DNA from 2 places in the Paenibacillus sp. cl141a genome. Region 2 is predicted to be linked to the other one. Evidence: a T-box and tRNA genes for the amino acid it is inferred to sense, from the RefSeq annotation. Region 2 holds a T-box; the other holds one or more tRNA genes.
What was found. A T-box is a leader RNA that pairs with one kind of tRNA and senses whether it is charged. The one in region 2 lies ahead of BMX45_RS15655 (arginine--tRNA ligase), so its partner is inferred to be a tRNA-Arg.
Positions count from the first base shown of each region.

Region 1: it has a tRNA-Arg gene. The T-box ahead of BMX45_RS15655 (arginine--tRNA ligase) is inferred to sense a tRNA for this amino acid. The anticodon was not compared.

Region 1 covers NZ_FNZO01000004.1:537,402-561,259, reverse strand. Annotated here, with positions in the region: gene rapZ (RNase adapter RapZ) at 1-165, shown strand, start outside; gene yvcK (gluconeogenesis factor YvcK family protein) at 223-1,164, shown strand; gene whiA (DNA-binding protein WhiA) at 1,170-2,099, shown strand; gene BMX45_RS15095 (HPr family phosphocarrier protein) at 2,201-2,470, shown strand; gene BMX45_RS15090 (ABC transporter ATP-binding protein) at 2,792-4,588, shown strand; gene BMX45_RS15085 (response regulator transcription factor) at 4,627-5,307, shown strand; gene BMX45_RS15080 (sensor histidine kinase) at 5,307-6,386, shown strand; gene BMX45_RS15075 (hypothetical protein) at 7,029-7,832, shown strand; gene BMX45_RS15070 (SIMPL domain-containing protein) at 8,026-8,787, shown strand; gene BMX45_RS15065 (ABC transporter ATP-binding protein) at 9,196-10,167, shown strand; gene BMX45_RS15060 (ABC transporter permease) at 10,164-11,012, shown strand; gene BMX45_RS15055 (ABC transporter permease) at 11,058-11,819, shown strand; gene BMX45_RS15050 (ABC transporter substrate-binding protein) at 11,885-12,937, shown strand; gene BMX45_RS15045 (hypothetical protein) at 13,170-13,433, shown strand; gene BMX45_RS15040 (PdaC/SigV domain-containing protein) at 13,563-14,636, shown strand; gene clpP (ATP-dependent Clp endopeptidase proteolytic subunit ClpP) at 15,117-15,713, opposite strand; tRNA gene BMX45_RS15030 (tRNA-Arg) at 15,876-15,950, opposite strand; gene BMX45_RS15025 (sugar-binding transcriptional regulator) at 16,208-17,251, shown strand; gene gap (type I glyceraldehyde-3-phosphate dehydrogenase) at 17,351-18,355, shown strand; gene pgk (phosphoglycerate kinase) at 18,551-19,732, shown strand; gene tpiA (triose-phosphate isomerase) at 19,812-20,564, shown strand; gene gpmI (2,3-bisphosphoglycerate-independent phosphoglycerate mutase) at 20,565-22,109, shown strand; gene eno (phosphopyruvate hydratase) at 22,159-23,448, shown strand.
Region 2 covers NZ_FNZO01000005.1:57,292-63,384, reverse strand. Annotated here, with positions in the region: gene BMX45_RS15665 (GNAT family N-acetyltransferase) at 1-338, shown strand, start outside; gene BMX45_RS15660 (hypothetical protein) at 400-840, shown strand; gene BMX45_RS15655 (arginine--tRNA ligase) at 926-2,788, opposite strand; T-box leader at 2,846-3,071, opposite strand; gene BMX45_RS15650 (class I SAM-dependent methyltransferase) at 3,130-3,894, opposite strand; gene BMX45_RS15645 (EamA family transporter) at 4,038-4,466, opposite strand; gene BMX45_RS15640 (GNAT family N-acetyltransferase) at 4,599-5,042, shown strand; gene BMX45_RS15635 (hypothetical protein) at 5,375-5,848, shown strand.

The DNA.
Region 1 (23,858 bases), on a different contig from region 2:
CAGTACCGCAAGGAAGGCAAGAGTCAGGTGATCATCGGCATTGGCTGTACCGGCGGGAAGCACCGTTCCGTAGCGATTGCCGAGTATCTCGGCAAAATGCTGGGCGTCAGCGAAACGGAGACGGTATCGGTGAGCCACCGCGATTCTGAGCGGGATCGGCATTAATTAAGGGAAGTGATAAATGTGGCTGTGCAAGCTAGAAAGCGCCCCCGCATCGTCGTGATGGGTGGAGGAACCGGGCTGTCCGTCATGCTGCGGGGACTCAAAGAAAAGCCGCTCGATATTACGGCCATCGTCACCGTTGCGGATGACGGGGGTAGCTCCGGCATACTGCGTAGCGAGTTGCAGATGCCGCCTCCGGGAGATATTCGTAATGTACTGACAGCACTCGCGGATGTGGAGCCGCTGTTATCCGATATATTGAAATACCGTTTCAAGAATGGCTCGGGACTGGCCGGGCACAGCCTCGGCAATTTGATCCTGGCTGCCATGACGGATTTGCACGGTGATTTTGTCACGGCAGTCAAGGAGATGAGCCGGGTTTTTGTTGTTCGCGGACAGGTGCTGCCCGCAGCGGGCGAAGCTGTCATTCTGCATGCGGAGATGGAGGACGGTACGATTGTGACCGGCGAGTCCAAAATCCCGGAGGCCGGGCGCCGCATCAAGCGGATCTTCCTGGAGCCGGAACATGTGGAACCGCTGCCGGAAGCGCTGGAAGCGATTCAACAGGCCGATGCGATTCTGATCGGTCCGGGCAGCCTATACACCAGTATTTTGCCCAATTTGCTGGTTCCCAAGCTTGCCGAAGCCATTGTCTCGTCCGAAGCGATCAAAATGTTTGTGTGCAACGTGATGACGCAGCCGGGAGAAACCGATAATTATACGGTGAGCGATCATTTGCAGGCCGTTTACGACCATATTGGTCTTCATCTGTTCGATTATGTTATTGTTAATGATGGTGAGATTCCGCCTCAGGTTCAGGACAAGTATGCACAGAAGGGCGCGAAGCCCGTGCTGCTGGACCGCGATGAGGTGACCAGCCGAGGATATAAACTTATTGCCGATAAGCTTGTGCTATTTAGAACATACTTAAGGCATGACGCTGACAAGCTGAGCAATCATATTTTTCAGCTGGTACAGGATTGGATTACACGAAAGGGGTGAGTACCTTGTCCTTTGCGGCACAGACGAAGAAAGAACTGACGATGATCGAAAGCCAGAGCTGCTGTGAAAAAGCCGAGCTGTCCGCGCTCATTCGGATGAACGGCTCTGTTCAGCTTTCGAACAAAAAGGTAATCCTGGATATTTCGACGGAAAATGCCGCGATTGCAAGACGTATTTATTCCTTAATTAAGAAGCATTTCCAGGCGCATACCGAACTTTTGGTGCGTAAAAAAATGCGTTTGAAGAAGAATAACGTATATATCGTTCGTATTCCCGCCCAGGTTCAGGAGATTCTGAAAGAGCTTCGCATCGTCTCCGAAGGCTTTCTGTTTCAATCGCGCATCGACGAACAGATCGTTCGCAAAAATTGCTGTAAGCGGGCTTATCTGCGAGGTGCCTTCATGGCAGGCGGATCCGTGAACAACCCGGAGGGGTCTTCGTACCATCTGGAAATTGCCTCGATGTATGAGGAGCATTGCCAGTCCCTGGTGGACCTGGCGAATGAATTTCATCTGAACGCACGCTGCATCGAGCGGAAGAAGGGCTTCATCTTCTACATCAAGGAAGGCGAAAAAATCATCGAATTCCTCAATTTGATCGGTGCCCATCAGGCCTTGTTCAAGTTCGAGGATGTCCGGATTATGCGGGACATGCGCAATTCGGTGAACCGGATCGTAAACTGCGAGACCGCCAACCTGAACAAAACGATCGGTGCGGCCGTCCGTCAGATTGAGAACATCAAGCTGCTCCAAAAGGAAGTAGGTCTTGAGAATTTGCCCGATAAACTGCGGGAAGTGGCAGAGATTCGGCTGGCTCATCCGGATATGAACCTGAAGGAAGTCGGCGAATTGCTCAAAGGAACCGTCAGCAAATCAGGGGTCAATCACCGTCTGCGCAAAATCGATGAATTGGCTGAAAAGATTCGGAATGCTTAAGATTTTTTCTTCTAGTGTCCTGTATGGTAAAATGGTATAATATTATAAAATGTCAATCGCGCTTTCAATGCAGCAGATTTATTAGATAGGGGGTAATTTTCATGACAAAGCACCCGGTAGTCGTTCGGTTAAAGACGGGTCTTCACGCCAGACCGGCCGCGCTGTTCGTTCAGGAAGCGAATAAATACTCATCTGAAATTTTTGTTGAAAAAGATGATAAAAAAGTAAATGCCAAAAGTATCATGGGAATTATGAGCCTTGCGATCAGCTCAGGAACGGAAGTTTACATTAGTGCTGAGGGAGCTGACGCTGAGCAAGCGGTTACTTCACTCGTGAACTTGGTGAGCAAAGAGGAACTCGAGAACCAATAGGGTAACCGTGATTCAAGTTTAAGAAAAGTCTTGTTACAGCAAGGCTTTTTTTGCTATCAGGCGCTGCTCTTGGATTCTCGCTTGTTTGCCCGCGTACATAAGAATAGATGGAAGAGAAGGGCGGAGACATCCGTCCTTTTTTAAAACCGTTTTTGGGGTCGCCTCCAAGCATTGGGAATAAGCAACGAAGCATAAACTCCACTTGGTGGAGTTATTTGCGTTGTTTCCCGAATCGTAAACCCTCGTTTAACTTCAGTTTAACTTGCTGATATATTCTCTTCTTACAAACAATATAAAGGGATGGGAAGGGAAGGGAATACAATGAGTTCAACGGGTGCTGCTGTACAGGAAATCACGCGCGAAGAACAGGCCGGGAGCAAGAAAGCAGGTTCCCAGGCGTTCTTCCGGTTATTGAAGGAAACGAAACCGCCGATGCTGCTGCTGATCGTGGCGATCCTGCTGAATGTGATCTCAACCTTGGTCGGACTTGTCATACCGATGTTTACGAAGAGCCTGGTGGATGGCTTCTCGCTGACGGATATGAATCGGTCCCATATCATCGGGCTTGGCATCGCGTTTGTGGTGCAGACGATTGCTGCCGGGATCTCCATTTTTCTGTTAAGCTTTACGGGACAAAAAATGGTGGCAGCCCTGAGGGAACGACTGTGGAAAAAGCTGCTTGTGCTTCCGATCCGCTATTTCGATCATAACCGTTCGGGGGAATCGGTCAGCCGGATGACGAATGATACAGGAGTCATCAAAAGCCTCATATCAGACCATGTGGCCGGATTCTTCAGCGGGATCATCTCCATTGTGGGTTCCATTGGGGTGCTCCTTTATCTAAACTGGAAAATGACGCTGACGATGTTTATCGTCATTCCGATAGCGGCATTGATCCTGGTCCCGCTCGGCAGGAAGATGTATAAAATATCGCTGGGCATGCAGGACGAGACGGCGTCGTTTACGGCGAATATCAGCCAGGTGCTGTCGGAGATTCGGCTGGTTAAAGCCTCTAATGCGGAGAATAGAGAGTATGAGAACGGGAACAAAGGCATCACCAACCTGCTGAATTTCGGTATCAAGGAAGGCGTAGTTTCTGCCTGGATCGCACCGCTGATGTCTTTTGTGCTGATGATGCTGCTGGTGGTGGTGATCGGGTATGGCGGACTGCAGGTATCCACCGGAGCACTGACTGCGGGAGAGCTGGTTGCGTTCATCCTGTACCTGATTCAGATCGTCATGCCGATGACGCAGTTAACGACGTTTTTTACCCAGCTGCAGAAGGCAAAGGGAGCGACGGAGCGCATATTGGAAACCCTGGATGCAGACGAAGAATCCATTACGGCCGGAGACGAGGTGGCGGATGCCAACCAGCGGGTGTCGATCGAGAACCTTTCGTTCGGGTATAAGCCCGATGAGCTTGTGCTGCATGATATCAGCTTTCAGATGGAGCCGGGCACGGTTACGGCAGTAGTCGGGCCGAGCGGCGGAGGGAAAACGACGCTGTTCTCCATGCTGGAGCGCTTCTACCTGCCCCAGAAGGGACAGATCCGCCTGGGTAAGACGCCCATAGATACTTTTTCCTTACGTTCCTGGCGCGGATTGATCGGCTATGTATCGCAGGAAAGTCCGATGATTGCCGGAACCATACGCAATAACTTATGTTACGGAATGGACCGGGAAGTGAGTGACGCTGAGCTTCGAAGAGCGGCAGAAATGGCGTATGCCGATGGATTTATTGATGAGCTGCCAAGCGGCTTTGATACGGATGTGGGCGAACGTGGCGTGAAGCTCTCGGGCGGACAGCGGCAGCGGATTGCCATCGCCAGGGCTCTGCTGCGGGATCCCAAGATCCTGATGCTGGACGAAGCCACCTCCAGTCTCGACAGCCGTTCCGAGATCGAGGTGCAGAAGGCGCTCAAGAACCTCATGGCTGGACGGACGACGATTATTATCGCGCACCGGTTATCCACGGTGGTGGGGGCCGATCAGATCATATTTATAGAAAAAGGAACGGTGACGGGCCGGGGAACGCATGATGAATTGATCGGGCAGCATGATATGTACAGGGAGTTTGCCGTTCAGCAGCTGCAGATGAATGAGGCAATCGAGGCTTAAAGGCAGCTTGTAGAGCCGTAGAAGGAAGGGGGGCCATCATGGCAAAAATATTGGTTGTGGACGATGATCCGAACATCCGCGAACTCATCAAGGTGTTCCTGGAGGAGGCGGGGATGGAAGAGGTGATGGAGGCTTCGGATGGCGTCGAGGCCCTGTCCGTGATGGAGCAAGCTTCGGTCGATCTGGTCGTGATGGATATCATGATGCCCAATATGGACGGATGGGAGCTCTGCCGGGAGATTCGGAGGAATACCGGCATTCCGGTGTTGATGCTGACGGCAAAAGGGGAGACGAGACAGATCGTGAAGGGTTTTGAGCTGGGCACGGACGATTATCTCGTGAAGCCTTTTGAGCCCGCGGAGCTTGTCGTACGCGTCAAAGCGCTGCTGAAGCGATATCAGGTAGCCGCATCGCAGACGGTCACGATCGGGAACCTGCAGATGAACCGAAAAACCTATGAGGCCAAAGCCGGCGATGAGGTTTTTACCTTGCCGTTAAAGGAGTTTGAGCTGCTCTTCAAGCTTGCCAGTTATCCGGGGAGCACGCTGACGCGCGACCGGCTGATCGAGGATATATGGGGGTATGACTTTGAAGGGAACGAACGCACGCTGGACGTTCATGTGAATCGCCTGCGGGAACGGTTCCCGGAGGAGAAGTACCGGTTCAGGATTCGAACGGTACGCGGTCTGGGGTATCGCCTGGAGGCAGGTGAGAGCTGATGAATAGACCGCTCAAAATCTTGTGGAAAATCGTTCGGGAAACGCTTCAGACCATCCTGATCTTCGCGGTCTTGGGGGCGTCATGGACGGCGGCGACCTACGCAACGCGGTTTGTTTACAACTGGACGGGAACGCCGCCATGGGATTATGCCGTCCAGCTGATCGACTTGTTTGTCGGCGTCATGATCTTCTTCCTGTTCATGCTGGTCGTGGGCATGTTCTTCAAGCACCGGCAAATGGCCATGCTGAATTCCATTACGGATGCCATGCGCCGGATCTCCCAGGGGGACTTCAGTGTGAAGATGGATGAGCAACAATGGCGCGGGGAGTTCAGGATGATTGCCTCCGGCATTAACGACATGGCCGGCGAGCTGGGGCGCATGGAGACGATGCGGCAGGATTTCATCTCCAACGTGTCCCATGAAATCCAATCCCCGCTTACTTCGATTCGGGGATTTGCAAGGGCGCTCCGAAATCCGCGTCTCACCGAGGAGAAGAGAGCCCATTACCTGGAGATCATCGAGGGAGAGGGCCGCCGCTTGTCGCAGCTGAGTGACAATCTGTTGAAGCTGTCGTCTTTGGAAGGAGAGCAGCCCGCCTTCGAAAGGGCCCGTTACCGACTCGACGGGCAGCTGCGCGCAGTCGTATTGGCGCATGAGCCGCAGTGGCTGGCGAAGCGGATTCAGGTGGATCTGGATCTCGCCGAGGTCGAGATTGAGGCGACGGAGGATCTGCTGAGTCAAGTGTGGACCAACTTGCTGCACAACAGCATCAAGTTCACGCCCGAAGACGGCATGATCACCATTGTGCTGAAAGCAGGTGAAGGAGGAGCCGAGGTTACCATGACCGATACGGGTGTCGGGATGTCGGACTCGGATCAGCTGCATATCTTCGAGCGCTTCTACAAAGCAGACAAATCGCGTAATCGCGCGGCTGGCGGCAGCGGGCTTGGGTTGTCGATCGTGAAGCGGATCGTGGATATCCACCAAGGGAGAATAACGGTCCAATCGGAGCCGGGGAAGGGATCGGCATTTACCGTGGTGGTGCCATACAAGAGTTCCGGCGATACGAAGCAGTGATCGTAGATAAGTTGGAATAAAGAGGATTTTTGGGTTTCGATTCTTTCAAGAATTGGAAGGGTTTGATAGGGAGTGTTCTGTGCACTTCATAATTAATCCTAAGAAATGAAATACGGAAATAGTTCCGAAAGCTCAAATAACGAAAAAAACTTTGCAGCCCTTCCCTTCCATTTGGAAGTCCGGAGGGCATTATTCATGTTTCGTGGCAATTTCTCTTGCTCCGTTAGCCAGATATCAAATGAAGCGAATCCTCTTGCCTGGATGATACTTTTTGTCTAGGTAATTCTACAAGTTGCGAACAAAGTTGACCTAGTAAATGAATGGGGGTTCAAGTAGTGGACTACTATTGTTAAGAACTAAATGTAGTATTAGTAATTACCAATTATAATCTCGGGATTCGCGAATTATATAGAAATTAATGCTTGATTGCTAACTTGTACTTTTTTACATAGTGAAATGCGGTGTAACAGTTAAGGTTTCATAATAGAATAGAATTAAACTAAGGGTCTACGTTGTTTTCTTTGACTTTATTATTTGCATAAAATATTCTAAAAAAACAATATAAGTATTGACTTTGAAATGTATAAATGGTAACTTTTAGGAGGGTTTAAAATATATTTAATGGTAATGGAGGTAGATTTAATGAACGGAATAAAGAGCAAGATGTTGTGCTTGTCGCTGGTCTGTATATTGATCATATCCTCTTTAACAGAGATGGTGAGCGCAGCGGAGAATAATGGTAACAACTCACTATTAGATGTTGAAGTACCAGATGGTTATCAAGTTATAAAACAATATAATACTGAAGACAAAAGTTCAATAGTTGACAGTCCAATCGATGTTACTTCACTAATTCAGGGAGACAATACTCTATTGCAAAATGGAGTCACTGGTAATGCTTATGGAGATGGGAAGGTTACCGAGAATGAGACATTTCTTTATAGAGAGTTGCAAAATCCAGAAACAGGGGAGGTTATGCAACAATATGTTTCGGACGTTACCATTGAACCATTAGCTGTTTATGATTACGGCGGTTCTAAGCTTGATCCTGCAGGCAGAGTTAAGCTTACTATACGGCTTCATTATCACACTACTACAAAAGATGGAATGACCTTTATTGGACTGGATAAAATTTACTATCGATATGACATAATTGAAAATCCAAATGGCAGGGTTTCGGTTCATTCTATTAATGGAACAGTCTTGCAATGGGGTCCTGGAATTAATGGTTACGCTCAAACTCAGGAACAAAGAGAAGTCGCCATAGGCTACACTCCTGGTGAGACTAATTTAATTAATTTAAAGGATAAGGGTTGGGTAGATGTTCTCGAAGGGGGGCTCAATACACAGCTGGGGCTTAAACTTAATGCAACGATAAATAGAGGAGATGGAACGGGATATAATTTCTCCTGGCAATTACTTATAACTGGAAAAGTAATACCTTAATGGTTCAATATTAAATATTTGTTAATCAAAAGTGTATTTAGTTACTAGGCAGCCTTAGTCCTTAACTGGACTAAGGCTGTTTACTTGTTATATAAATTAATTGAATTTCGGATGCAACATTTACCAATGCCCTCACGTTAGAAGGGTAAGGCAAGCATGGCAGCGATGCCAATATCGAAGGAGGCTGACAAAGATGAAAAGATGGGTCAAACAAGTAGGTTCCATCATGATTGCAGGCGCACTGCTGACTGGCAGCACGGCTTGGGTCGGGTTGAGCGGAGCAACCGAGGTGCACGCGGCGGAGGCAGCACAGCAAAATCTTCTGACCGTACTTGGTAAAGGCGAGATCTCAGTGAAGCCAGATATCGTTTATCTTTCCATCGGGGCTGAATCATATGCGGAAACCGCAAAATCTGCGCAGAAGAGCAATGCGCAGAAAATGGATAAGATTACGAAGCTGTTGAAAGAAACCTGGAAGATCGACGACAAGGATATCAAAACCGAGCAGTTCTATGTACAGCCTAACTATACGTACTCCGATGAGAATGGACGTAAAGTGAAAAATTACTCTGCCTATCATTCCCTGGAAGTTACGCTTCGTGACCTGAGCAAAGTCGGGGATCTGCTGGATGCAGCATCCGAAGCCGGCGCCAATTCCATTGGCAACGCCCGTTTCTCGGTAGAGAACCGCGATGCGTTCGAGGCTCAAGTGATTGATAAGGCGATGGCGAATGCAGACCTGAAGGCACAAGCGATGGCGAAGGCGTCCAAGCGTCAGCTGGGTATCGTGCTGAACATTGTGGAAGGCTCCGTTGGCGTAGATACCATCTATGGCCTCCAAAAAATGGCGATGGAGGCTCAGTCTACGGCAGCGGACGCGGGCGCAAACACCTCCGTGAAGCCGGGCGAGATCAAAATCACGACACAGCTGTACGTGCAATACCAGCTGAAATAGTTCGCTGTAATCGACGCAGCATGCGAAAAAACCGTTCATTCCGGTCTTTATCGGGCGAACGGTTTTTTCGCATGTCATTTAAAAAAATGAAATACCATTTTCCGGTGCCATATCCGGCCCTTCCCCTGTCGAAATACACAGAAAAGTGTTGTGTATAGAGGGAAAACGAGGTATAGTGAATATGCGAAAAACTGAACTTTGATCTAACGTTTAAAGCCATACCCATGGATATGGCTTTTTTTTCTTAGTAGAGACTTCTAACCGCATCCACCCTTAAGAAACGGATTCTGCCAACCTGAGCACAACAGGCAGTAGGACCGTTTCTTCTTAGTGGAGAACGTTTTTGTGCATACTGGTAATAGGATGTACACATGGAAACGAACAGGTCACATTTTGAAGAAGGGGTTGATGCATGTGATTGAACTTGTCCAGATCGAGAAGCATTTTCAGGGACAAGCGGTCGTGCATCCGCTGTCGCTCTCCATTAAAGAAGGGGAATTCCTGACTTTGCTGGGCCCCAGCGGCTGCGGCAAAACGACGATTCTCCGGATGATAGCAGGATTCGAGCAGCCGACCGAAGGACAGGTATGGCTGGCGGGTCAGAATGTGACGGAAATGCCTGCGAACAAGCGGGATTTGAATTTGGTATTCCAACACTATGCTCTGTTTCCGCATATGACCGTAGAAGACAATATCGCGTTTGGATTGAAAATGAAAAAAATGCCGCGCCAGCTCATCAAGGAGCGCGTGGACGAGGCTGTTGCGATGACGCAGCTGACCGCCTTGCGGGAACGCTTCCCGCACCAGTTGTCCGGCGGACAGCAGCAGCGCGTGGCCATCGCCCGCGCCATCGCCAACAAGCCGAAGGTGCTGCTGCTGGATGAACCGCTCGGCGCGCTGGATTTGCAACTGCGGAAGAACCTGCAGTCCGAGCTCAAGCATTTGCAGCGGACGCTCGGCATAACGTTTGTATACGTAACGCACGACCAAGAGGAGGCCATGATGCTGTCCGACCGGATCGTCATCATGAACCATGGACGGGTGGAGCAAATCGGCACTCCTCGCGAGATCTATGCGAGACCGCAAACGCTGTTTGCCGCCACGTTTGTAGGGGAGAATAACGTCTTCTCCTCGCCTGAGGGGCTTTTTGCCGTACGACCGGAGAAACTCATTCCCCAGCGGGAATCGGGTGCCAAGAAGAGCGGCGTGATTGAGGATGTGCAGTACCTCGGCAGCGTTCATAAGCTTCTGGTCCAATTGGACGATGAGCCGATGAAGGTCACGATTGCCCTCGATATCTCGGATGACCATCCGTGGGAGGTTGGCGAACGGGTTGGGGTGAACTGGAACGCCAAGGATGAGGTGAACATCGGGCCATGAGGAAATCAAGGTTCCTGTTGACTCCGGTGCTGCTGTGGTTATCCCTGTTCCTGATCGTTCCGATGCTGATCGTGGTCGGCATTTCCTTTCTCTCGCGGGATTCGCTCGGGAATGTCGTGTTTTCCTTCAGTCTGGAAGGATACAAGACTTTTTTTGATCCATTATATTTGGGCATCTACTGGGATACCTTGGTACTGTCGCTGCTGACTACGGTGATCTGCTTGTTAGTCAGCTATCCTTTGGCCTATTATATAGCCAACGCTTCCCCGCGTATCCAAACCTGGGGATTGATTCTGATCACGGTTCCGTTCTGGATCAACTTTTTGATCCGAACCTATGCATGGGTTCTGCTGCTCCGGACGCAAGGCGTGGTAAACAGCTTGCTGATGTGGGTTGGATGGATCGACGAGCCGATTCAAATGCTGTATACGTACGGAGCCGTACTGCTTGGGATGGTGTATAACTTCATTCCGTTCATGGTGCTGCCGATTTACGTGGCCTTGGAGCAGATGGACAAACGTCTGCTGGATGCGGCCAGCGATCTTGGCGCTTCTAGATGGAAGGCATTTCGGCATATTACCTTGCCTCAGAGCAAGTCCGGCATCATGACGGGTGCGGTTCTGGTCTACGTATCGACTTCTGGGATGTTTGTCGTCACGGATATTTTGGGCGGCGCCAAGTCCTCCATGATCAGCAATATCATTCAGCAGCAGTTCCTGGGTGCGCGCAACTGGCCCTTTGGAGCGGCGTTATCGGTCATTTTTGTGATTACGTCCCTGGTGCTGATCCTGCTCTTTAACCGGGCGATGCAAGCCCGCCATCAACGCGTAGGGGAGGGGAGATAAGTGAAAAAGAAGAATCACCCGCTGCTCGGGATTCACTCTTTCCTTATGATGGCTTTCATCTATGTACCCATCGTCATGATTATCATCTATTCCTTTAACGATACGCGGCTTAGCGGCAATTGGGAAGGCTTTACGATGGATTGGTATGTGTCGCTATTCCAGAATCGGCACGTGATGGAAGCGCTGATGAACAGTTTGACGGTGGCCGTCATCTCGACGATCGTTTCGACCTTGCTCGGGACCGCAGCGGCGCTCTCGCTCCGGAATATGGGCCGTAAGGGCCGTAGCGGCATGAATGGCCTCCTGTATCTGCCGGTCATCATTCCGGATATTATTATGGGGCTGTCGCTGCTGGTGCTGTTCAGTCAACTGAACATGCCGCTTGGCAAGACAACGGTGATCATCGCCCATATTACGTTTAGCCTGTCGTATGTCTATGTCGTGGTAACCGCCCGACTGTCGGGGATGGGCAAACAGTTGGATGAGGCTGCCCAGGATTTGGGCGCCACGCCTTGGCAAACGTTCCGGCACGTCACGCTGCCGCAGATTGCACCGGGCATTATCTCCGGCGCATTGATTGCTTTCACGCTGTCGCTGGACGATTTTATGGTCAGCTTTTTCGTCGCCGGCCCAAGCTCAACAACATTGCCGATCTATATATACGCTCAGGTGAAGCGCGGCATCTCGCCAGAGATCAACGCGCTGTGCACGCTGCTCATCCTAGTCAGCATCACGCTGATCCTGTTAGCCCAATATATTCTTAACCGCGGCAATGGGCAGAAGAAACACAAAACATTACCGATCTAAGCGATAGAAACGCTTTTTTCGAAATAAAATGAAAACATGCAAGTGGAAAGAGAGGAGATATTGAATTGAAAAAATCAAGATGGACCCGCCTGCTGACGGCAGGCATGGTTGCGGTATTGTCTGTAGGACTGCTGGCCGGTTGCGGCTCGGATAAGGAGACGCTTCATATTTACAGCTGGGCGGATAACTTCGATCCCGAGGTGCTGAAGGACTTTGAGGAGAAGTTCGACGTGAAGGTGACCTACGACAACTACGCTAACAATGAAGACCTGCTGGCTAAGATCAAGGCTGGCGGCAGCGGTTACGACCTCATTCAGCCGTCCGATTATATGGTCAAAACGATGATCGAATCGGAGCTGCTTGAGCCGCTTGACATGAATAATATTCCGAACTTCGTCAATATTACGGATACGTTCAAAGATCCGTCTTATGACCCGGGCAATAAATATTCAATCGTTTACACGTCCGGCGTAACGGGAATTGCATATAACAAGAAGTATGTGAAGGACGAAATCAACAGCTGGGAAAACCTTTGGAATCCGGAATACAAGGGCAAAGTCCTGCTTCTGGACGACAACCGGGAAATGATCGGCATGGCGCTGAAAAAGCAAGGGAAATCCAACAGCAGCACGGATGAGGCGGAAATCACGGCTGCATCCGATGAGCTGAAGACACTGCTGCCGAATGTCCTTGCGTTTGATACGGACAATATTAAGCAGAAGATGATTCAGGAGGAAGGCTGGATTGCCACGGTTTGGTCCGGAGACGCGGCGTTCATCGCGGCGGAGAATCCGGATGTGGCGTACGTGGTGCCTGAAGAAGGAGCGACCATATTCTCGGACAACTACGCGATTCCTAAAGGTGCGAAGAATAAGGAATTGGCCGAGAAATTCATCAACTTCATGATGGAGCCTGAAGTCAGCGCCAAAAACTATGAATTTATCGGATACAGCAATCCGAACACGAAAGCGATGGAATTCCATAGCGAGGAATACCGCGCCAATACGATGATCAACCTGACGGAAGAGGAACTGGGCCGTACCGAGTGGCTCGATAACGTCGGTGACTCGCTCTCCGTCTACGATCGTTTATGGACCGAATTGAAGAGCGGTCGTTAGTATAAGCTTCGGTTCTTCATATTATTGTAATAAGGAAGCCTGTCCCCTAAGGGGATGGGCTCTTTTTTTTGCAGAGTAGAATGAGACATTAGTCCCAAAATGGGAAGAATTGGCCGATTTTCAGGAATTCCACTACAACTTCAGGATCCTTTTCGTTGTTATATATAAGGAGGTTGTACACCGTTTAGCCCCGTTTTTTATAAATGAGGTATCCCTGAAAGGAAGAAGCTGCTTGAGTGATCTGACGAGCATGGGGGTTATTGCTTTGATTGTTGCAGGGATCGCTGCTGTTATATTTCTGAATTTTTTCGGGAAAAGCGCGCTGCATCTGCTGCTGACGAGCATTCACAGTGCACTCGCTGGCATCGGTTTGATTCTTCTTGCTACGTTGTCCAAGGCGGTAAATTACTGCTGCTTGCGGGTTCAGGTGCTCTCTTGTTCGATGTGTTTCTTAGCGCAGCAGCGTTCGTTCGGAAAGAATCATGAGAATGTGTAGGTCCTATGGCATGGAGTCAAAATTGTCATTCAGTTTGTTACCAATACATTGAAAGCTTTCCTTATAATGATTAAGGGTAATAGATTAACAACTAACGGAAACTTAATTTAACAAAGGTGGAATTCTGATATGAATCCTAAATTTCGTGTATGTGCATCATTAATTGCAACTAGTGTCCTGCTTGGCAGTCTTGGTTTGAGCGGACAGGTCATCGATGCAAGCGCCGCTAAAGCACCCGTTTCCGCCAGCCAAAAGACGTCGAAGAATGAAGTTGTATTGAAATGGAACGGCAAAACCTTGTCACAAAAAGGTCTTGTGCTGCATGGGGTAACTTATGTGCCGGCGACCGCTTTGCGGGATGGTCTGGGGATGCCTCTTAAATATGATTCCAAAAACCGCATGTATACACTGGGTAACGGCTATAACAAGCTGAGCGCCGCCGTGTATGCTGCAAACGAAATCGGCATTCTGGTGAACGGTTCGTATGCCGGCGAGCCGGGCGGACAGATCATCAATGGACGTCTGTATCTGCCGTTCAAAACGATCAGCGAATACATGGGCGTTCAGGGACAATGGAATCCTTCCTTGAAAACACTGAGCATGACAAAGAAGAAGCTGAATGACATTAGCATTAAATCGGTTGCGCTCAAGAAGAATATTCAGGGCGTAGACGCTGTTGTGAATTATCCTGTAATCAGCGGACTCGATAATGCGGAGGTCCAAGCCGAAATCAACAAAGTGTTGAAAGAAAATGCGTCCGGCGTCATCACCGGTGCGGAAGGAAACGCCGAGGAATTCCCGCCGTCGGAATCCAGTTTCCCTTACGAATTCAGCGGTGACTTCGTGGTCCATTACAACCAGAACGACATCCTGAGCATTACGGCGTACGATTATTCGTACACCGGCGGTGCCCATGGCATGACTTTCCGTAAAAGCTTCACGTTCTCCTTGAAGGACGGCAAGCAAATGAAGCTGGGCGATTTCATCAACATGCAGGGCAAGAACAAGCAGAAGCTGAACAACCTTGTGCTGAGCAAGATGAAGAAAGAGGGAGGTTATCTCGGCGGTTTTGAGGGAGTGCCTGCCGATGCCGACTTCTACGTGAAGGATAACGCGGCGGTGCTGTACTTCCAGCTTTATGAGTACACCGCCTATGCCTATGGATTTCCTGAGTTTGAGTTGCAGCTGAAACAGTGGAAGTAAGAGTATATGATAAGCGGTTTGTGTAAACTGTAATCATTAAATTTCATACTATAGCTTGTCTAGAAACATGATGCTGTCCTGATGTAACACTGTGCTGGAACGAGTTACGAAAATCCCCTGATCAATTGAGTGTGGAGCATATACTCCTGCCCTATGATCAAGGGGATTTTTTGTGTATCTCAAGAGGCGTGCCCTTTTCCCCCTCCTCTCAAGTTAAGGCAGGCCTTTTAGGAGGGGGATGGCCTTACCGTCTTTATGTTTTATTGAAAAAATCGTACCGAAGTGAGAGTATCCTTGGAGGAGCAACGCGTTCGCCTTTGAAATCGGGAAACAACCTGTTTCAATTCATTCAAGTTTCCCGATTTCAACAGCGACCGGAGAGGATATTCTCACTATTTAGTACTCGAAGTTTTCAATGAATCCAGAGGATAAGAAAGGGCAGGTACCGGATATCGGTGCCTGCCCTTTACTTCATTTCTTTTATAAGCCTTGCGGTGGTGTGTTTTCCAGTACTTGATCGATCAGGCCATACTCTTTGGCTTCGTCAGCCGTCATGAAGTAGTCGCGATCAGTGTCCTTCTCGATGCGCTCCAGCGGTTGGCCGGTGCGTTCGGACAGGATGCGGTTCAGCTTGTCGCGCATTTTCAGAATGCGGCGGGCACGGATTTCAATATCCGTGGCTTGACCTTGTGCGCCGCCGAGCGGCTGGTGAATCATGATCTCGCTGTTAGGGAGACCGTAGCGTTTGCCTTTGGCGCCTGCGTTAAGCAGGAATGCGCCCATGGAAGCAGCCATGCCGACACAGATCGTCGAGACGTCCGGCTTGATGAACTGCATCGTATCGAATATCGCCATACCTGCGGTAATGGAACCGCCAGGGCTGTTGATGTAAAGATGAATATCCTTCTCGGGATCCTCAGCCGACAAGAACAGCATTTGGGCAATGATGGAATTGGCGACCACGTCATTTACGTCGGAGCCGAGGAAGATAATGCGGTCTTTCAGCAATCTGGAATAGATGTCGTACGCCCGCTCACCGCGGTTGCTTTGTTCAACGACCATAGGTATAAAACTCACGTGGAAAACCTCCTCTTAAGTACCTCATATAAATACTGTTACCGTATTACCCACATGATAAACAATTTAAATCAAAAAGTCAAAGAAAGTCAAACTATTGAGTAAAAAAAAGAGCCGTTATGGGCACTTTAGGGTAATCAGTATAGAGAATAAATGTTATAATGGCGCGCCCGCGAGGAATCGAACCTCGATCTCAGGCTCCGGAGGCCTACGTCATATCCATTGGACCACGGGCGCACAAAAATCAGCAACGAAGTTGATTATACCGCATCTATTTCAAAAATACAATAGCGGACAAAACTTTGTTCCTATTATATAGACAAGCCGGTAGTTGGCCATAATGAATAAGAATGCCTGGGGTAGAGAAATATACTTTCGGACACTTGCAACCGGCATGATTATTGGTTAGAATAAGGGTGGGACTTAAAAAGTTTAACTGGGACATTTTACGACCAGGTAGGAGAGCCGAGACGAAGTTTGCAGGAGTGGAATGCATGCGTAACCTATTAGAAATACAAGAGCAACTTCTGCCGGATCTGATGGATACTCTTAAACGAAGGTATACCATCCTTCATCAGATCAAGTTGTCCGGCATTGTTGGCCGAAGAACACTGGCTTCATCGCTATCAATGACCGAGCGTGTTCTCAGAGCAGAGACTGATCTTCTGAAAGCGCAAGGGCTGATCGAGATTGAAACGCTCGGCATGCGGATCAGCGGCACAGGGATATGCTTGCTGGAGGAGTTGGAACCGGTCATGAATGAGTTGTTCGGACTGGTTGAACTGGAAGAGAAGATTCGTCAGGCTTACGGGCTTCGTAAAGTGGTCATTATTCCCGGTGACAGCGAGTCATCTCCGGAAGTCAAACGTGAGCTTGGCCGGGCCGGAGCAAGAACGCTGCTTAACTTTGTCCAGGATGGAGATACGATTGCCGTAACAGGCGGCTCCACGCTCGCCGAAGTGGCAGAGCAGATGTCCTCTTTGCCTGGCGGCGAACCGTTGACGAGCACTTGGTTTGTGCCGGCGCGAGGCGGCCTCGGGGAGAGCATGGAGATTCAAGCGAACACCATTGCTTCCAAAATGGCTAAGCGCGTTGGGGCTGAGTACCGATTGCTTCATGTGCCGGATCTGCTCAGCGAGGATGCTTATCAATCGTTGGTTCAGGATCAGCACATCCAGGAGATCGTGGATGTGATCAGGCGCAGCCGCGTCATTATTCACGGCATCGGAGATGCCATGGAGATGGCCAGACGGCGCAAGCTGGATGAAGGCTCTATCCGGAACTTGCAGGCAGATGGCGCGATCGCGGAATCCTTCGGCTATTATTTCAGCGAAGATGGGGAAGTTGTCCACAAAATGCTTACCCTTGGACTCCGGCTTGAGGATATTATGCGGACGGAGACCATCATCGGCATTGCTGGAGGGCAAGGCAAGGGCAAAGCGATCCATGCGGTGCTGAAATTCGGACACGAGGACATTCTCGTTACGGATGAAGCCGCGGCATTGGAAGTCGAGAAGGAAATTGACGCCGGCATCTGAGTCCGCGGGCGTACAACTGATTTTTCGTTTTTGTTGTCTTGATTGGCTTAACGGCCAATCTTGAATATATAAATTTTACAAATATGGAGGGAACTACTCATGGTTAAAGTAGGTATTAACGGTTTTGGACGTATTGGACGTAACGTATTCCGCGCTGCGCTGAACAACAGCGAAGTTGAAATCGTGGCAATCAACGATTTGACGGACGTAAAAACGCTGGCACACCTTTTGAAATATGACACCACTCATGGCAGACTGAATGCAACTGTTGAAGCTAAAGAAGGCGCACTCGTTGTAAACGGCCGCGAAGTGAAAGTATTCGCTGAGCGTAACCCTGAAGCATTGCCTTGGGCTGAGTACGGCGTTGAAATCGTTGTTGAATCCACTGGTATTTTCACAGCGAAAGACAAAGCTTCCGCTCACTTGAAAGGCGGCGCTAAGAAAGTTATCATCTCCGCTCCAGCTACTGACGAAGATATCACCATCGTTATGGGCGTTAACGAAGACAAATACGATGCTGCTAGCCACACCATCATCTCCAATGCTTCTTGTACGACGAACTGCTTGGCTCCTTTTGCAAAAGTTCTTGACGAGAACTTTGGTATCGTTAAAGGATTGATGACTACAATTCACTCCTACACAAATGACCAGCAAGTGCTTGATCTGCCGCACAAAGACCTGCGTCGTGCTCGTGCAGCTGCTGAAAACATCATTCCTTCCACAACAGGTGCTGCTAAAGCGGTTAGCCTCGTTCTGCCACAATTGAAAGGCAAATTGAACGGTAACTCTATGCGTGTACCTACGAAGAACGTTTCCGTAACGGACCTCGTAGTAGAGCTCTCCAAAAACGTAACCCTTGAAGATGTTAACGGAGCTCTGAAAGCAGCTGCTGAAGGCCCGCTGAAAGGCATCTTGAACTACTCCGAAGAGCCGCTTGTATCCAGCGACTACAATGGCGATCCAGCTTCTTCCACTATCGATTCGCTCTCCACTATGGTAGTTGGCGACAACATGGTGAAAGTTGTTTCTTGGTATGACAACGAGTGGGGCTACTCCAACCGTGTCGTTGACCTCGCTGCTTACATCGCAAGCAAAGGTCTGTAATTGATCTAGCCATTCAACCGAAGAGGAGTTCCGTTCACGGGTCTCCTCTTTGGTTCATGGTTTTTCCTTGTTTTCATGCCAGAGCACTGGGAAGAATAGATAAGAATCCGGGCGCTGGTTAGACGATAGAGAGAGATACGAGAGCAACTGCATGCTGTCGGTGAGGAGAATAGTTTTCTTAGGAGGAACGTGGAGATGAACAAGAAAAGTGTACGTGATGTAGAAGTAAGCGGCAAACGGGTGTTTGTCCGCGTCGATTTCAATGTACCGCTCGAAGATGGTAAAATTACAGACGACACTCGTATTCGCGAGACTTTGCCGACGATTAAGTATCTGGTGGAGCAAGGAGCAAAAGTCATCCTGGCCAGCCACATGGGTCGTCCCAAAGGAGAGGTCGTAGAATCTTTGCGCCTGACTCCGGCAAGTCAGCGTCTGTCGGAACTGCTCGGCAAACCGGTAGCCAAAGCGGATGAAGCGGTAGGAGAAGCCGTTAAAACTCAAGTCGAGAAGCTGCAGAACGGCGATGTGCTCGTGCTTGAAAATGTTCGTTTTTACCCTGGTGAAGAGAAGAATGATCCGGAACTTGCGAAGCAATTCGCTGAGCTGGCCGATCTGTTCGTGAACGACGCGTTTGGTGCTGCTCACCGTGCGCACGCTTCGACAGAGGGGATTGCTCATCATCTTCCGGCCGTATCGGGATTGTTGATGGAGAAAGAGCTGTCCGTTCTCGGCAAAGCCCTTTCGAATCCGGACCGTCCTTTTACCGCCATCATCGGTGGATCGAAGGTTAAGGACAAAATCGACGTGATCGACAACCTGCTTACGCTTGCTGACAATGTCATCATCGGCGGTGGACTTGCTTACACGTTCTTCAAAGCTCAAGGCCATGAAATCGGTCAATCTCTGCTTGATAAAGAGAAGCTTGATGTGGCACTCGGTTTCATCGAGAAGGCCAAAGAGCTGGGCAAAAACTTCTACCTGCCGGAAGATATCGTCGTTACGGACGAATTCAGCGCAGACGCGAATACCAAGGTCGTTGATATCGACGGCATCCCAGCCGATTGGGAAGGCGTTGACATCGGTCCTAAGACTCGCGCCAAGTATGCAGAAGTGATCAAGAACTCCAAACTTGTCGTGTGGAACGGTCCTATGGGCGTATTCGAAATCGCTCCGTTCAGCAACGGTACTCGTGAAGTGGCACAGGCCTGTGCGGAAACGGAAGCTTACACGATTATCGGCGGCGGCGACTCGGCTGCAGCAGCGGAAAAATTCGGCCTTGCCGACAAGATGGATCACATCTCGACAGGCGGCGGCGCATCTCTTGAGTTCATGGAAGGCAAAGCACTTCCTGGTGTTGTGGCACTGAACGATAAATAGAATGAGGAACTACATTGGATAGCAAGTGGATGAAGTTTGGACCCTGGAGAATCTTCGGGGGAATAAAGGAGTGAATCGTGTGAGAACACCTATCATAGCTGGTAACTGGAAAATGTTCAAAACTGTTCCGGAAGCAACTTCATTTATTGAAGATGTGAAAGGCAAAGCGGAAGTAGAAGGCGTGGAAAGCGTGATCTGCGCGCCGTTTACCAATCTTCCTGCATTGGTTGAAGCGGCAAAGGGCACGAACATCAAAATCGGTGCACAAAATCTTCATTTCGAAGACAATGGCGCCTTTACGGGTGAAATCAGCGGCTTGATGCTGAAAGACCTGGGCGTGGACTACGTCATTATTGGACATTCCGAGCGCCGTCAGTATTTTGCTGAAACCGATGAGATCGTGAACAAGAAGGTACATGCGGCATTCCGTCATGGTCTTCTTCCGATCGTATGCGTTGGCGAGAAGCTGGAAGAACGCGAAGCCGGCCAAACCAAAGACGTGTGCAAAGTACAAACGGAAGCAGCGTTCGCAGGTGTTCCTGCTGATCAAGCGGTTCATGTCGTTATTGCTTACGAGCCAATCTGGGCAATCGGAACGGGCAAATCCTCCACGGCAGAGGATGCGAATGAAGTCATCGCCTATATTCGCGAACTCGTTAAAGGCCTGTACGGCGAAACCGTTGCAGACCAAGTTCGCATTCAATACGGCGGCAGCGTGAAGCCTGAAAATGTAGCGGAGTATATGGGACAAAGCGACATCGACGGCGCGCTCGTTGGTGGTGCAAGTCTACAACCGGCTTCCTACATCGCACTCGTTGAGGGGGCGAAGTAAATGTCTGCTCCAAAACCCGTAGCTCTGATCATTATGGACGGTTTCGGGCTTCGCAACACCGAGGTGGGCAATGCGGTCGCTCAAGCGAACAAGCCTAACTACGACCGGTATTTGAAGCAATATCCGAACACCACGTTGACCGCTTGCGGCGAAGCCGTAGGCTTGCCGGAAGGTCAAATGGGGAACTCCGAAGTGGGTCACTTGAACATCGGCGCAGGCCGGATCGTGTATCAGGATTTGACCCGCATCACGAAGTCGATTCGCGAAGGAGAATTCTTCGAGAATGAAACGCTTGTGGAAGCCGTTCGCGCTGCCAAGAACAACAACAAGAAGCTGCATCTGTACGGGCTGGTATCCGACGGTGGCGTTCACAGTCACATTGAGCACATGTTTGCGATGCTGGATCTTTGCAAGAAGGAAGATTTCCATGACGTATACATCCATGGTTTCATGGATGGACGCGACGTGGCACCGGACAGCGGCAGGCAGTTCGTTAAGGATCTGATTGCGAAGATTGAGGAAGTGGGCGTTGGCCAAATCGCTACGCTTTCCGGTCGTTACTACGCAATGGACCGCGACAAGCGTTGGGACCGCGTCGAGAAGGCATACCGTGCGATGGTGTACGGCGAAGGCCCTAAATATACGGATCCGCTGAAAGCCATCACCGAATCCTACGAGAAATCGGTTTATGATGAATTCGTAGAGCCGACCGTCATGGTGAATGGCGCGGGAGAGCCGGTAAGCCTGGTGGAGAGCGGAGATTCCGTCATCTTCCTGAACTATCGCCCTGACCGTGCGATCCAGCTGTCCCAAGTGTTCACGAACAAAGATTTCCGTGGTTTCGATCGCGGACCGAAGTTCCCGCAAAGCTTGCATTTTGTCTGCTTGACGCTGTTCAGCGAGACGGTGGAAGGCTTCGTCGCCTACAAGCCGAAGGATCTGGACAACACGCTGGGCGAAGTGCTGGTTCAGCACAACAAGAAGCAGCTTCGCATTGCGGAAACGGAGAAGTACCCGCACGTGACGTTCTTCTTCAGCGGCGGACGCGATGTTGAGCTTCCAGGCGAAACGCGCGTATTGATCAACTCGCCGAAGGTGGCGACGTACGATCTGAAGCCGGAGATGAGCGCCTATGAGGTGGCGGATGCTTGCGTGAGAGAAATCGAAGCGGATAAGCATGACGCGATCATCTTGAATTTCGCGAACCCGGACATGGTTGGTCACTCCGGTATGCTGGAGCCTACCGTTAAAGCGGTAGAAACCACCGATGAGTGCGTTGGCAAAGTGGTGGATGCCGTTCTTGCCAAAGGCGGCGTGGTTATCATTACGGCTGACCACGGAAATGCGGACATGGTATTCGATGAGAATGGCCGTCCATTCACCGCTCATACCACGAACCCGGTTCCGTTCATCGTAACGGATGAGAACGTATCGCTGCGTGAAGGCGGTATTCTGGCCGACATCGCGCCAACGATTCTTGATCTGATGGGGCTGCCGAAGCCTGACGAGATGACGGGAACCTCCATGATTGCAGCACGTAAATAAGTAGTTCATAATGGAACATAAACATAACATTTCAAAGGAGACTATACACATGACTATTATTTCTGATGTATATGCACGCGAAGTCCTTGACTCCCGCGGCAATCCAACCGTAGAGGTTGAAGTATACCTGGAATCCGGTGCAATCGGTCGCGCTATCGTTCCATCCGGTGCTTCCACTGGCGTTCACGAAGCGGTTGAGCTTCGCGACGACGACAAATCCCGTTACCTGGGCAAAGGCGTTCTGAAAGCCGTTGAGAACGTGAACGAAATCATCGCTCCTGAAGTGATCGGCATGGACGCTCTGGACCAGCTCGGCATCGACAAGCTGATGATTGCTTTGGACGGTACGCCAAACAAAGGCAAATTGGGTGCGAACGCCATCTTGGCCGTATCCATGGCTGTAGCTCGCGCTGCTGCTGATGCTTTGGATCTTCCGCTGTATGTATACCTTGGCGGATTCAACGCCAAACAACTTCCAGTACCTATGATGAACATCGTGAACGGTGGCGCTCACGCGGACAACAACGTGGACGTACAAGAATTCATGGTATTGCCTGTTGGCGCACCTAGCTTCAAAGAAGCTCTTCGCATGGGCGCTGAAATCTTCCACAACCTGAAATCCGTTCTGAAGGGCAAAGGCCTGAACACGGCGGTTGGTGACGAAGGCGGCTTCGCTCCTAACTTCACGTCCAACGAAGATGCACTGTCTTCCATCATCGAAGCGATCGAAAAAGCCGGCTACAAGCCAGGCGAAGATGTATTGCTGGGTATGGACGTTGCTTCCACCGAGTTCTTCAAAGACGGCAAGTATGTTCTGGAAGGCGAAGGCAAATCCTTCACGCCGGCAGAATTCGTTGACCTGCTCGCTTCTTGGGTAGACAAATACCCGATCGTAACCATCGAAGACGGATGCTCCGAGGACGATTGGGAAGGTTGGAAATTGCTCACCGAGAAATTGGGCAACAAAATTCAACTCGTGGGTGACGACCTGTTCGTTACGAACACGGAGCGTCTGGAAAAAGGCATCAACGAGGGTATCGGTAACTCCATCCTGATCAAAGTAAACCAAATCGGTACATTGACTGAAACTTTCGATGCGATCGAAATGGCAAAACGCGCAGGATACACGGCTGTCATCTCCCACCGTTCCGGTGAGTCCGAGGACAGCACCATCGCTGATATCGCGGTGGCTACTAACGCGGGTCAAATCAAAACGGGTGCTCCTTCCCGTACCGACCGTGTGGCGAAATACAACCAATTGCTTCGCATCGAAGACCAATTGGGCGAGCTTGCTCAATACAACGGCTTGAAGTCGTTCTACAACCTGAAGCAAAAATAATTGAAATAAGAGAAAGCCCAGCTCCTGCTTTTGAGGGAGCTGGGCTTTTTTGCATTGGTTTTAGGGATGTCGGGGGGAGGGAGAGGCTGCACCTTGGATTGGGAGCTGAGGGGCGGTGCGTATATCGGTTCCGGTCGCTGTTAAAATCGGGAAGCAGGAATGAAATAGGTTTAAGGAAGCCTCCCGATTTTAAAGGCGAACGCGTTGCTCCTCCACCCGATATACGCACCTGAGCAGGGGAGAGGTGTGGAGCCTCTTGGGGGCATCTCGTAGGAGTGCAAAGAAAGCCCAGCTCATGTTAGGTCACATGAGCTGGGCTTTTGGGTGTGGGAGGGGGAGAAAGGGAAGGGCGGCGCACTCTGTTATCGTGCTGTGGGACGGTGCGTATATCGGTTCCGGTCGCTGTTAAA
Region 2 (6,093 bases):
ATCCCAAAGTAAGAGAAATGCTATTCGTGGTGGCTTACCATGATGGCCAGCCTGTCGGCTGCGGAGCCATCCGGCCGCTGGATGCAGAATCGGTTGAAATTAAACGGTTTTTCGTGGATGTCCCGTATCGAAATAGGGGAGTAGCTTCCCGGATCCTGCTCTTTCTGGAAGAGCAAGCGAAGACGCGGGGCTATCGTTTCTCGCGCCTGGAAACAGGCGAACCGCAGAAGGAATCCGTTCATTTTTACAAGAAGCTGGGGTATGCTCAGATTGAACCGTTTGGCGAATATATCGGGAGCGAATACAGCTTATGTTTTGAGAAGAGTCTGACATCCTAGCCATTTGGTCTTATAATAGAAGAAAAAATATTTTACGAACCCTATCGAGGAGGCATCGAGCATGCAGCTTACTAAAATATCACAGAATACCGCCATTCTATTGGAGCATGCCAGAAAATCGGGACTGACTTCTTCCGATCTGCTGGAGGCTGTGCGCTCAGGTGAGGCAGAAAGATTCCAAATCGCCAATAACGGCCATTTTCACTATGAGGAATTATTCTCTTACGCAAAAGAGCATGGGGAAGATCTGGAGAAGGCCGTTAGCGAGGGGTATCAAATTACGTTTAATACCCGCAACGGGTTGAAGATCTGGCTGGAGGAAGCCTTCCGCATCAGCTCGGAATCTGATTTTAGCGTGGGCGAGGGCATTATCGAAGGATTGAAGCTCCAGGAGGAGCAGTTGGCTCGCTTGAAGGAAGCGCTGGCTGTCAACTGGACCCTTCAGGAAGAGCCGGCGGCAGACGGCGTACAGGTCAGATTGACTGTCAGAGGATTGCAATAAAATAAGATAGCCACCGTACTTGATCAACACAATAGTACGGTGGCTTTTTTATAAAGCAAGAAACGCTGAGTTCTTCAGAGTGAATTTACATCCGGCTCGGCGTAGGCAAACCCAGCACCTCCAGCGCTTCGCCAAGGGTGTTCTTGAATAAGAAAGTGAGCCATACACGGAATTGGAGTACTTCCTCCGCTGCCTTCAGAATCGGGCATGCCGAGTAAAAATTGTTGAACAGGGAGCACAGCTCATAGGTGAAGTTGCAAATGGCACTAGGAGATAGATCCCGTCCGGCGGCATATAAGGTATCATGCCAGGTGCTGATATGCCGCAGCAGCGCATGTTCCGCTTTTTCCATAGCAGGGAACCGGGCAGGCACAGACGGCGTAACCTCGGCTTCTTGAGCTTTATTAAGCACGCTGAGTGCACGCGCGTAGGAATAGAGCAAATACACCCCCGTATTCCCCGATATTTCAGTGGCCTGCTTCAGATCGAACACCACCTCGGTTTGCAGTGCAAAGCGAAGCAGGTAGTAACGGATGGAGGCGGTTGCGATCGCATGGCTGGACAAACCGTTTTTATCGGATCGGGTGTCCTCGATGACCTTGGCTACTTGATGAATAAGCTCGGTGATTTTGATCCCGATTCCCTGACGTCCGGACATCGCATAGGATGCCTTGCCGTCGGAAGTATCGATGCCGAGATCCGCTGCAGCGGAAGGGCTTAACGAGACGACGCCGTAACTGACATGGCGCAGTTTCTCAGCCTCTTGTTGGAAGCCCAGGCCTTCCAAAGCCTGCTTCACCATCGCCTGCGGGTACTGCTGCCTGTAATCAATGACGTTGATGACCATGTCCGCTTTGCCGTAAGAACGCTCCTCGCCGTGCGAGCTCGTCGTCCAAACCTCGTCGGTGAATTTTTTATATACAAAATCATTGGAAAGCACGCCGTATTTCCACAAGTGGTAGGCGATGTCCTTGGCGGTGTATGTCAGGATGCCATTGGAGCGCACCAGCACTTTATCGATGCTGTGGTCCGACTCCGCCTCGTCTCCGGCTTCGGTTCCTGATTGCTTGAGCACCCAGCAGCCTGCAAGTTTACCCTCGGTTTCCTGATGGAAAAGCGGGGTATTCTTCAACAGTTCGAACGCCGACGCCCAGAACCCCTCCCTAACAATGCTGCTCTCCCATACAAGCAGATCGTATTCAATGCCGAACTGCTTCATCTCCTCAAGATGCTCCTTAACGATTCGCTCGGCAACGAGCAGTCCAATCCAGGAAAGGTTCTGATTGCCCTCTTCCAATGCGTGCAGAACCTCGGTCCGATGCTGAACCAGCCCCGGTTCCCTTTCGTAGGCTTTATTGGTGCTTGAATACACGTCCCAGCAGTAATCGCCGAACCGGGCATGCTCCTTCGTCAGCGGCGTGTGGAGCAAGCCGACCACCGTATCCGCCAGCTGATTGCCCAGGTCGTCGATATAATTATGCACCTCGACCTCGTAACCCAGCTTCCTCATCAATCTCACAAGCGTATCGCCAATACAGGAATTTCGAAGATGGCCGATATGGGCGGACTTATTCGGGTTGATGGACGTGTGCTCAATGACGATCTTTTCGTTAGCTGCCGGGGGGAGTTCAAAATGGTGGCTCGCCCAATACTCCCAATCGATGCGCAGATTCATAAAGCCCGGAGCGACAATCTCAGTCGAGCGGACGAGCTGTTTGTAGGATGCGTCCTGCTCGAGCTCGGCTTGGATCAGCTCGGCGATTTGCAGGGGAGCCTTGCGTAGCACCTTAGCAAGCTGCATCGCAACGTTGGTTGCGTAATCCCCATGCTCCATGTTGGCAGGCTGCTCGATCCGGATCGGAGTGGACTCCGGCAGTTTGGTGCCGTAGGCTTCGCAGACCTGGTTCACGGCTTGTTGAAGGCTCGAAATAATCTGATGACTTAACACGGTAAATCCCCCTTTAAAAATAAAACGACTCAGAAAATCAAAAAAGCCCTCATCTCCTAAAGAGACGAGGACTTGTGCTCGCGGTACCACTCTTGTTGTTAAACCCCGCAAGGGTCTAACCACCTTCATACGATAACGGCGTAAGCCGGGGCTCCCTACAGCATGCTGCTTCGGAAGGCCATCTCCTGGGTCCGCTTCACGGCCGACTTTGTACCGGTTTCCACCCTCCCGGCTCGCTTGGACTAAAGTCAAGTGCAGTTACTCTCCCAATCAACGAAAATAATATTCTCAAGTTTTTTCATATTATAACCATTCTATTTAGAAAAGCAACCCCCCAATGGCTAAATCTTTTCTGCAAATACTCGCAGGCGCCGGTAATCCGCGTAGAAAGCATCCTCTTGCCATAGCGTCGATTGAGCAGCTTGGCTGATGCTAGCGATCGCTTCGTCCTTCGCCTCAGCCGAGAATCCGGCAAAAAAGCAATCGCCAAAATGCAACAGCCAATGCTTTATGCCGTCCTTGCCTTCGGACAATCGCGTGGGACGGTCGAAATGATGGGCGAGATGCACGCGGAACCCTTGGGCTTCAAGCAGGCTGGCATACTGCCCAAGACTAGGAAAATACCACGGATTCCGGGCGTCCGCATCGATTCCATAATGATCGGCGAACACGGTTTTCAAGGCTTGGTAGATGCCGTCTATATTCCCTTTCCCTCCGAACTCGGCAACGAATCGGCCGCCGGGCTTAAGGGCTCGATGAACGGAGCGTATCACGCTTTCAGCATCCTTCATCCAGTGCAGGGCCGCGTTTGAGAAGACGGCATCGTATGGCGTTTCGGTTTCGAAGTTCTCGCCATCCCCGGTTAGGAACGGAAGTCCAGGATATTTGCTTTTGGCCCGCTCAATCATCTCGCTGGCATAATCCATGCCGGTTACATGTGCGCCCGATTTGGAAATTTCGTGAGTCAAGTCGCCGGTTCCGCAGCCCAGATCGAGAATCCGTTCTCCCGGTTGAGGCGACAGCAGCTCTGCCGCTCCTTTTCCATAAGCAGATACAAACGATAACTGTCGATCGTAATCGTAAGGTTTCCATACTTGCTCTGACATAACAACACCCCTCCACGCATGATTTATCCTCATTGTGACATGATCCGCTTATAATTAGAAATATATAAACTTGATAAGAGTTATAGTTTTAGATAATAAGATGAAAAACAAAAAGCCGCTGTGTCAGCGGTTTATGTAGAGGACTATTTAACGGCAACAAGAAGCGCACCAACGGCAATGAGTGCAACGCCGGCTGCGTTAATCCAGGATATTTTCTCACCCAGAAACACAAAGGCCAGGATCACGGCAATGACCACGCTCAGTTTATCGATAGGACCTACCTGCGATACTTTGCCGTATTTTAACGCAAGAAAATAAAATAGCCAGGACAATGCGCCAGCGATACCGCTGAGCACAATAAAGCTGAGTGCCTTTTTCTGAACCAGAATTTCTCCGAGCTCCGAGAATTTCCCCTGAACTCCTACGACCCCCAGCAGAAACAGGGCCATAATGACGGAGCGAATGGCCGTTGCCGAATTGGCATCGATGTTTTGCAGGCCTATTTTTCCAAAAATGGCCACAAGTGCCGCAGTGACTGCCGACAGCAATGCGTATACAAGCCATAATGGCATGCGTACCTCTCCTTTTTGACAAGATAAAGTCTCTGATTAATGTACCGGATTCCTTTATAATAGTATAGAGCAATTTGAAGGATCTCATGAGTGTTCAAAGGATTGAACGACTTGGAAAGGGTTGGATGAAAAATGACACATCATATCGCGGCTTATACAGAAGCTTACCATGATCAGCTGGTGGAATTATGGCTTCGTGCCGTATCCCAAACGCATGATTTTCTGACGGAGGAAGATATCCGGTTCTATTATGGCATGATGCAAAGCGGGGCACTGAGGTCCGTGGAGATCTGGATGTGCTTGAATACGGAACAGGAAGCGATTGGATTTATCGGACTGGACGGCTCCAAAATCGAGATGCTGTTTGTGGATCCCCTGCACCACGGCCAAGGGACGGGAACGAAATTGATCCGGCATGCCGAACGGCTGAAGGGGCCCGGACTTCAAGTGGATGTGAATGAGCAGAATCCCAAGGCCCACGCTTTTTATAAAAAATACGGATTCGTACAGATCGGCCGTTCGGAGCTCGACGGTTCCGGAAAGCCGTTTCCGCTTATTCATATGCAGCTGCGGTAATGTCATGGATCGGCACAGCTGAGTCCGCGATAATCGCGAGTATAATATTTTCGAAAAGCAGCCTATCTTTGGGTGAAAGAACAGCATTTTAACCAATCCAATGAAAAAGGGAGTGCAGCTAAACTGGAGGAGCCAATGAAGCTTTTTCCGAGCAACCTGTCGTTTCGCTATCCTTGGCGCTCCTATCAGAAGCGCGTGCTCCACGGGCTTGACCATCATCTGAAGAATCGTCAATTGCATCTGGTGGCACCGCCCGGTTCAGCCTGCTGTTCTCGGCCGCCATTGCCTTGATCGTATCCAGTCCATGGATATCTACAGCCGTTAAAATGGTAATGCGTCATCAATCGCTGGAGCGGAGCATTCGAGAAGTGGCTCTGGTCGTGTATACGTCGCTATACGATATGGAGCTGGTCGAAACCGAGCCAAGCCTTCACCGGTTGAGAGCGGAGGAAGAAGGAGGAGCCGTCTTGTGTTGGCTGAAGGACGGAACCACCCAGGAAAAAACGCTTTCCCTGAATTCGCTGCAGCAGGTGCTGGACCCGATCGAGAACCCGCGTTATCTTTTGTACCGCGACTCGCGCGGCTGGTTTGCGACTAGGCGGGATTACCATGCTGTGCCGGAGAAAGTCGGACGTCGAAAAGAGCATGCGGAACGCTTTGCCCGGCTGTGGCGCAAGCATATCGGTCCGGCGGAGCTGGTCTACACCCGTATGCCGGAAGGCAGAAAAATGCTCCTGACCGCGCGAACGCGGGCTTTGTCCTCCATATTCGTGAAGAAATCGGAGCGGGTTAGTGCTTGGAGGTAGAGGATCCGGACTGTTCGCGGAATGTGGAGGGAGTCATGGGATGGGGTGATGCACCGCGCTGCGCTGCCTTAACGGACCCAGGGGCCGTTAATTGAGGGGAAAACGCTCTTACAGGTATGGTACCGGACCAGAAGTCCGTTATTACGAAAAATGAGGGTAATTTGACTGTGAATTAGCTAAATAACGGCTGTGGTGTCCGCTAATTTCTAAATCGGGCCGTTTTTGATGAAATAGCGAACCTACGG